Regions from separate parts of the Halobacillus amylolyticus genome, predicted to be linked through region 1. Evidence: riboswitches for the same ligand, from Rfam matches in the RefSeq annotation. Region 1 holds a riboswitch; the other holds the start of a gene.

Region 1 (4,444 bases):
GTACAATTGTGGTGATTGTCAGTGGTAATAATGTAGACCATGAAACGGTGCGTGAGTTGCTTGAAACTAGATAAGCTTGCGGGGTGTGATGGATGGGAATAACTGTGAAGGATGTCTTGCAATTACCTGTAATGAAGTCGGCAAAAGTCCATGTTGGGCAAGAGAGTGTAGAAACCAATTATGTAGAATGGATTTCAGTCATTGAAACACCTGTAGAGAATTTTGTTCGAAAAAACGAGTTTGTGCTCAGTACAGGGGTTGGTTGCGGGGATGACCCTAATTGTTTAGAAACTTATGTCAAGGATGTTATGCAATCAGGGGCATCTGCCCTTGCTTTTGCTACAGGACGGCACATTTTCAAAATTCCTGATCGCATCCAGCAGCTTGCCTTCGACGAGAACTTTATCATCATCGAAATTCCATGGGACGTCCGCTTCGGAGATATTTTGCAGGATGTATTAATTGAAATTAGCAAAGAGAAAGAAGTCGAACAAAGGCATGCCGAAGGAATCAGACAAGAGTTAATAAATTGTGTACTAAATGGAAAAGGCTTGCAAGAAATCATGACCATTCTTTATCAACATTCAAGGATTCCTGTCGCGATCAGTGACCACAATAAAATTGTGCGTGCTAATTATGACTTTGACCAGAAAATGATCGATGTCTTGAACGGCGTGACTGAAGGGGATTACGAACTGATTCCGGCAGAGGATACTCCATTTCGTGATCACCCTCTCTATCATTACATTGAAGAATATAAGATTGGTGTGCAATACTGCTATCAACTTACTATTCTGTCTAATCATAAAAAGCAAGGCTACCTTCTATTTCAACCAAAAGGTGATGAAGAACTAACATGGCCTGTCCTAAACATTCTAGAGCATGCGCTAACCGCTTGTGCTCTATATTTTGTAAAAGAAGATGCCATTGAAATGACAGAAATCCGGCTTAGAGATCATTTCCTATTAGACCTAGCCAAGAATGATATCAACTTAGATAAACAAATGCTGTCAAAAGCCCAATTGTTAGGCTATGACTTAACCCTTCCATACATTTGCCTTGTCGGTTCCATCCGCTTCAAGAAAAAGGTAGATAACCTTATCGGGTCAACAGATCACAAAGTACAGTCCTCATCAATGCACAGCCGCAATTATTATATTCAAAAAGAGGTCACCCACGCCGGTGAGGTTCTGAAACGGCGAACGATGGCAACATTTGAGGACGGAGAAGTGATCGTCTACTTGGAAGCAGATAGCCATCCGTATGTCGAGACAAGTAATCAATTTCTCGATCTCATTGAACGGAGATTAAACGAATTACTTGCTGGAATAAATATTTCCTGGGGAATATCTTTTCATAAAAGAGGAATTCTTTCTTTCCACCAAAGCTACGATGAAGCTGTAACTGCTTTAAATATTGGAAAACAACAGCACGAGGAAGGAAACCGCACCTTTTTTAGTGATACCCGAATGAACAGGCTTCTTATGGCTCTTTCCCATGAAAAAGAAATTGAGAGCATTGTGAAAGATACACTGCAGCCTTTAATTGAATATGATCAGAAGCGGCAGACCGATCTCATTCAGACGTTTATTGTTTATAACAAATATAACAGTAATGTGAGTCAAACAGCGAGGGCCTTGACTTTGCATCGTCAGTCCTTACTTCATAGATTACGTAACATTGAGCAATTAACGGGATTATCACTGTTAAATGCCGACGACTTGTTTTTGCTTGAGCTTAGTGTTAGGTTATGGATGTTGAAAAAAGTGGAAGAGTGAACAGTGACAAACGAAAAATGCTTTGTTATGATGAAATCAACCAAGTGAATAGTTAGTAAAACTACTAGGGGGGCCCGAGTGTGGGCTGAGAGGAAAGCAAGTAAGCTTTCCGACTCTTATGAACCTGATCTGGTTAACACCAGCGGAGGGAAGTAGTCAGACGAAATGTCTTATGACTTTATCCATTCGAAGCCAGGTCCACTCTAGGATCTGGCTTTTTTAGTGTTCAATCGCTTCCCTCAATGTGTGTGAAGGTTTCTTGATCTACATTTAAAGAAAGGAGGAAACGACGTGAATCGTACTCGACTATTAACGACGATGGCGATATTTGTGGCAATTGGAACGCTTGGGTCCCAGTTGCTTTGGTTTCCGGCCGGTATTGCTAAAGCTTACCCTGTTCAGCATGCCGTCAATGTGATGGCAGCCATCACGCTTGGGCCGATCCCAGCGGTCGGAATCGCTTTTACGATCGGCTTGCTACGAAATCTGCTAGGACTCGGTACATTGCTTGCGTTTCCAGGAGGCATGATTGGAGCCCTGCTCGCGGGTTACTTTTACAAATGGTCTAAAAAACCCTGGATGGCAGCGTCAGGCGAAATGATTGGTTCTGGCATGATTGGTGCGCTGTTCTCTGTCCCCTATGCAAATGTTCTAATGGGCAGTTCGGCGGGAGCCTTAGCCTTTTTACCATCATTTCTTATAAGCAGTACAACCGGTGCTTTACTTGGCTTGTTTGTCGTATCTAGATTGCGTCAATCGAACGCTATCCCACAACCAAATCTATGACTTTCGGAAACTACTAGGGGCGCGAGTGCGCTGAGATAAGGATTCTTCCTTAGTCCCTTGGAACCTGATCTGGGTAATACCAGCGAAAGGGAAGTAGCCTCACAAAACCTCTTAGTAGCTTCTTTTTTAAAATTAAGGAGGCAAAATTTATGACATTTACCGAAATAGTTAGAAAAGAAAATAATGAGTTATTTGAAGCAATTTTTAACCACCCCTTTGTTGAGGGAATCGGGAAAGGTGAGGTTCCAGAACAAGCCTTAGCCCACTACATTAAAGCCGATTATGAATACTTAAACGCTTTTATGCACGTGTATGGTGTCGCGATTTCGAAGTCAACCGAACGCCGCGACATGGGTTATTTTAGTGAACAAGTCGGTTTTGTATTAAATAGCGAAACACACCCACACCACAACTTTTGCGATGTGATTGGGGCAGGTTATGACGAACTACAAGGCTATCCATTGCCGCCGACAGCTGATCACTACGTCAAACACATGATGTATCATGCGCAAATGGGCGGCCTCGGCGAAATTCTGGCCGCTTTGCTTCCATGTCCATGGACGTACGTTGAAATTGGCAACCACTTGATGAAAAAGTATCAGCCGACACCGAATCACACGTTCTATCCTTGGATAGAGTTCTACGCGAATGAGGATTTTGATACGCTATCAATGGCCATGTGTGAACGTCTTGATGAGCTCGCCGAAGAAGCGTCAGAGGTTGAGCTGCGTCGTATGAAAGATGCCTTTCGAAAGAGTTGCCAACTTGAATTGAATTTCTGGGAAATGGCGTACACTTGTGAAGAATGGCCGACAGGGGAGGCGGTGAGTTCGAAATGAAGCAAGCAGCCTGTGCGTTAACAATTGCTGGCACCGACCCGAGTGGTGGTGCCGGTATTCAAGCTGACTTAAAGACGTTTCAAGAATTACAAAGCTACGGGATGAGTGTAATCACTTCCATCGTTGCTCAAAATACTACGGGGGTGAAGAGTGTTCATCATCTTCCCATTGAGATGCTGAAAGATCAGCTTGAGGCGATTTCTTCTGACATGCCTGTCCATGCTTTCAAAACAGGGATGATCTCAAACGTCAGTATGATGAAGGCGGTTGCCGAGTGGGTTCCGCAGGTGTCAGCACCTTACGTGATGGACCCTGTCATGGTTGCCCAAAGCGGTGATCCTCTGATTGAAGAGGAGTCCCGCGTATGGCTCCGTGAGAATTTACTGCCGCTAACTTCGCTTGTGACACCGAATATCCCTGAGGCAGAGGATATTTTAGGGGAATCGATGGAGAGCAGTGAGGATATGAAAGAAGCAGCACAGCAAATGGTTACGAGATTTGGTGCTGGTGCTGCCTTAGTAAAAGGTGGTCATATGAAGGGAGAAGCGGTCGACTTTTTATATGACGGATCTGAGATTCATACCTTTACAAGTGAACGAATTGATACAAAAAATACCCATGGAACTGGATGTACGTATTCAGCAGCGATAACGGCCTACTTAAGTCAAGGGTTGCCTTTGGTAGAAGCAGTCAAGCAAGCAAAGTATTTTGTAACCGAAGCCATTCGCCACTCATTCAATCTCGGCAATGGAAGTGGTCCGACTAATCACTTTGCAACACGTGAGGAGGTTTTTAACAAATGGTTTTAGATATTATTTCCGAAGTGAGAGAGAAACAGCCGCTAATTCACAACTTAACGAACCAAGTTGTCATGAACTTTAGTGCCAATGGATTGTTGGCCTTTGGTGGCTCACCGATTATGGCGATGGCTAAGGAAGATGCAGCAGAGATAGCGAAATTGTCAGATGGTGTGTTGATAAATATCGGTACGTTAGCAGAGGCGCAGGTTCAATCAATGATTATAGCTGGGAAGGCAGCAAA
Region 2 (4,444 bases), 500 kb from region 1:
GCATCTCGAAAATTCCCAGTGAAATTTCTCTTGCAGTCTTCTGTTTTTCCCTTATATGGAAAAAGGCATCCTCGTCATGAAGCGGAGCAATTTTGTCAGCAAACTGCTTGATCGGCCATCTACCGTTGGAGATCACATGAAATTCCATTTTAAACGATTTGCCAATCTTTCATAACTGGTTGATAGCCTTTTTCATGAAGCAATTGGCGAATCTTCTTTACTGAACGTTCATCAGAAATTTCAAATTGGCTTTGTGTATTTTCCAGTTGGGCATAGCCGCCTACTTCAGTTGAGGAAGCGGCAGACATTTTCGTCACTCCAAGCGGGATCAGTTGATCACGTAATTGAGGAGTTTCACGAGTTGACAATATAATTCCTGCCCGTGGGAGGAATAACCTAAGGGCGAGCATAGCTTGAACCATATTTTGATCCGTTACATGAATTTCAGGTTGAAAACTTCCTGCATTCGGCTGTATTCTCGGAAACGAAACGCCAATTTCCGCATCTAAGTATTTGTCTTGGAGGTAACTTCCGTGTAAACCAGTGAGATAACTTTCTTTGCGCCAATCTTCAAGACCAAGCAAAGCTCCGATCGTAACAGATCTCATCCCAGCCTGACACCCTCGCTCAGGTGTATCCAAGCGATACTTGTAAAACCGCTTCGGTCCCTTCGTATGAAGATCACGATAAATTTTTTCGTCGTATGTTTCCTGAAAAACCGTCAGCGTATCAATTCCGCTCGCCACCAAGGCTTCATAATCCTCGAGGTCCATCGGCTGAACCTCGAGTCCTACTGATGAAAAATACTTTCTGAGAACCTTCATGATTTTTGTTAAGTAATCAACAGATGAATGCACACGGGATTCCCCCGAAAGGATGATAATTTGTTCAATTCCTTTCGTGGATATCGCCTGAGCTTCTTCCTCCACTTCTTCCATTGTTAAACGCCTTCTAGGAAAAACGTTCTCTACACTAAAGCTGCAATACTTACATGTGTTAACACAGTAATCGGAGACATAAAGCGGCTGAAATAGCTGCATGGTATAGCCAAAGTGCTGCACTGTGAGCTGGTGTGCCTTCTGAGCCATTTCTTCTATGTAACCTTCTGCAGCGGGCGACAATAGAGTGAAATAATCCTGATCAGTTAGAGAATCTTTTTGTAAAACTTTCTCGACATCCCTTGCCGTCACCTCATCAAATAATGAACTAAACGGCTGATCTTTCAACTTTTCATACACGTTATAGAAACTCATTATTAACCCCTCCTGTTGAAGTTAAAAATCCCGTTAGCGGTGAGGAGGCTTTTGCCTGAAAAGACGATTGCCCGGGTCCTGAAATGTAAGCCATTCTCCCTGCTCTAACCGCCATATCAAAAGCCTTCGCCATAGCCACAGGGTCCTTCGCTGTTGCAATCGCTGTATTCACAAGGACAGCATCCGAGCCCATTTCCATCGCTTCCGCTGCCTCAGAAGGTTTGCCAATCCCTGCATCTACGACAATGGGAACATCGATTTCATCAATCATAATCCGGATCATTTCCTTCATCCGAATACCCCGGTTCGAACCAATTGGAGATCCCAGCGGCATGATCGCTGCAGCCCCGGCCTCTTCCATGCGTTTCGCTGCCATTAAGTCAGGACTCATATAAGCCAGGACAACAAATCCTTCGTCTACCAAGATTTTCGTGGCTTTAATCGTCTCCTCATTATCGGGAAGAAGGTATTTTTGATCGGAAATGACCTCAATCTTGACCCAGTTTCCCATTCCGCTAGCCTTTCCAAGTCGTGCAATCCGCACCGCTTCTTCAGCCGTCCTCGCCCCTGAGGTATTCGGCATTAACGTTGCCTGCTTTGGAATATCATTAACGATATGCTTGCCAGACCCATCTAGATCCACCCGCCTAATCGCAACCGTAACAACCTGTGAATGAGACTGTTCAATCGCATCCCGCATTACACTATGGTCAGCAAATTTCCCTGTTCCTGTAAACAAACGACTTTCAAGCTCTATCCCCGCGATGACTAACGGATCTCTCATAACATCTCCCCCTCGTTAAGTTTCCATTAAAAAAAGCTCACCCGCGTTATGGGTGAGCTTCGATTTACCTTATGCAATACACGTTTACATTCAGCCTCGAAAGCTTCCCTACGCTGGTTCTAACCAAGTCAGGTTCAAAGGGTCGGAAATGTTTTCCTCTCAGCCACATGCATGGCACCCCTAGCTCTTTTCTTGTTCAATTATTGAAAACCTTTTCTTAAGGATAGCAAAACTCTTCCAGTTTGTGAACCAGTTTTTTCTTGTTCACCTCATCACACTTCCCCCAGAAATCTTCATAGACTCTCCAATGATATTCCCAGCTGTCTCAGATAATAAAAACACAATCGTATTCGCTACTTCTTCAGCAGTAGAAATCCGCCCCGAAGGAATCCCTTCTTCTGCAACCTTCAATTGCTCTTCAAAACTACGATTGTTCCGTTCGCCTTTGGAGCGAATCGACTCCCGCCCCATTTCTGTATCCACATAGCCAGGGCAAACTGCATTAACCCGAATATTGTGCTCAATCGCCTCAATTGCAAGCGACTGAGTAAACCCAGTCACCGCAAATTTCGAAGCACTATAGGCGATGTTCGCATGCGTCCCGCGCAAGCCTGATAAAGAGGATAGATTTACGATTGCCCCCTCGCTCTGAGGCTTCATCTTCTCATAAGCAAGCTGTGTCAGTAACACTGTAGAAAAATAGTTCAGCTCCATTACGTTACGAAGCTCGTCTTCCGTTAGATTGTCGAGTGTGCCTCCCCCGACCACCCCGGCTGAGTTGACAAGTCCAGTAATAGCTCCATTTGTCTGGATTGCCTCATCCACCAAATATCTCCGGCTTTCCTCGTCATTAAGTTCGGCGGTGTGAACATATACTTCTACAGAGTCATTCAACTTTTCACATTCCTTTTTAAGGTTGTTCAGCTTTTCCTCCCTTCGTCCCGTTATCGTTACGTTGGCTCCTGATCGCACCACAGCTTTTGTCGTTTCATAACCGATGCCCCGGTAGCTCCGGTAATTAGGATATGTCTGTCCTTAAGAGCTTCATTTGAAAAAATACTACTCATTCGATTTGACCTCCTTTTTATCTATGTCTTTCCATAACCTTTCTATTTATAACTGAAACCATTGCATACATTAACATGGCTACGTACAATAGTCTTATGTGACTAGAAAGGAAGATTTTATGTATCGTTCAGTAGGTTTTTGGAAACGTCTCGTAGCAGGTATTTTAGATTCTATTATTGTGATGCTCCCAATTTCCCTATTAGGAATGCTTTTATTTGGATGGGAGTTCGACAGCCCTTATTCTAACTGGATTACCCTCCCCTACTCTTTGTTCCTTCCAGTTTTATGGAAGGGGTATATTGTCGGTAAAAGAATTATGGGAATACGTATTATAAAGGTTAATGGGAATAACGTCGGAGTCGGAACGATGTTCATGCGTTTGATCGTAGGCGGACTCGTGTATGCCTTAACATTAGGAATTGGCCTCATTGTCAGTGCCTTTATGGTCGGAATCAGGGAAGACAACCGCTCTATTCATGACTTTATAGCTGGAACTTATGTTACAGAGGCAAAACCAGGCGAAGTATAAAATAAGGTAACAAAAAAAGCGAGCACATCAATGTGCTCGCTTTCTATAAAACTATCTTAGAAAAACATGATCGCCGATAACTGTTGTTACTTCTTGATCACTCAAAAACTCACTAGTCGCTTTATCAGGATTATAGAAAAACAGTGACTCACGATCATATCCCTGATAATCCAATGCCTCTTCAACAGCACGTTTAGATTCTTCACTTGCAGGCTGATTAATTGTACCATTCATTACAGGAGAGAACTGGTACCCATCATAAATCACACCATATATAGAATCAGGATACTTATCACTAGACACCCTGTTTAAAACAACCGTAGCGACCGCAACTTTACCAGCATAGCTTTCTCCTTTAGCTTCTGCTTCTACTAATCTAGCAAGCAGATCTTCTTCAGATTCACTAGGCAGAACAGGCAGTTCCAACTGCTCGTCTGGATAAATTTCATTCCTCTCCATGTTGTTCATTTCTTTAAGCTGCTGAACAGGAATTCCGTAATGATTGGCAATTTTATATAAAGACTCACCTTTTTGAACGGTATGAGTGCTGCTGTGTGCGAAAACTTGGCTTGTAAACGTCAATGAACAGGCGATTGCGACAGACACAATCATCATTCGTTTTACTATCATGATTTACCTCCTTGATGTTTAATCTTTTTACAAGGTAACACATGTATTTACAGGTTATCACTATTAATTATTTCCATTGTTTCCATGTAGGTGGGTAAATTGTTAGACCGACCAGCCTGCTCATTCATCCTTTCACTCATCACCTGAAGCTGAAACCCTTATCTTTCAGCCTTTTTTATG

Evidence for each region. A riboswitch is a leader RNA that binds a small molecule or an ion and turns the genes downstream of it on or off. The one in region 1 is predicted to bind thiamine pyrophosphate.
Region 2: another riboswitch for thiamine pyrophosphate. It lies ahead of MUO15_RS12520 (thiazole synthase); the one in region 1 lies ahead of tenA (thiaminase II).

The regions. Positions count from the first base shown of each region.
Region 1 is NZ_CP095075.1:2,930,530-2,934,973, forward strand. Features, by position in the region: gene MUO15_RS15085 (pyridoxal-phosphate dependent enzyme) at 1-74, shown strand, start outside; gene MUO15_RS15090 (PucR family transcriptional regulator) at 93-1,778, shown strand; TPP riboswitch at 1,835-1,946, shown strand; gene thiW (energy coupling factor transporter S component ThiW) at 2,070-2,564, shown strand; TPP riboswitch at 2,570-2,673, shown strand; gene tenA (thiaminase II) at 2,714-3,403, shown strand; gene thiD (bifunctional hydroxymethylpyrimidine kinase/phosphomethylpyrimidine kinase) at 3,400-4,212, shown strand; gene thiM (hydroxyethylthiazole kinase) at 4,203-4,444, shown strand, end outside.
Region 2 is NZ_CP095075.1:2,430,739-2,435,182, forward strand. Features, by position in the region: gene MUO15_RS12510 (thiamine phosphate synthase) at 1-136, opposite strand, end outside; gene thiH (2-iminoacetate synthase ThiH) at 150-1,253, opposite strand; gene MUO15_RS12520 (thiazole synthase) at 1,240-2,037, opposite strand; TPP riboswitch at 2,126-2,229, opposite strand; gene MUO15_RS12525 (SDR family NAD(P)-dependent oxidoreductase) at 2,302-3,012, opposite strand; gene MUO15_RS12530 (RDD family protein) at 3,224-3,634, shown strand; gene MUO15_RS12535 (cell wall hydrolase) at 3,686-4,264, opposite strand; gene MUO15_RS12540 (EamA family transporter) at 4,423-4,444, opposite strand, start outside.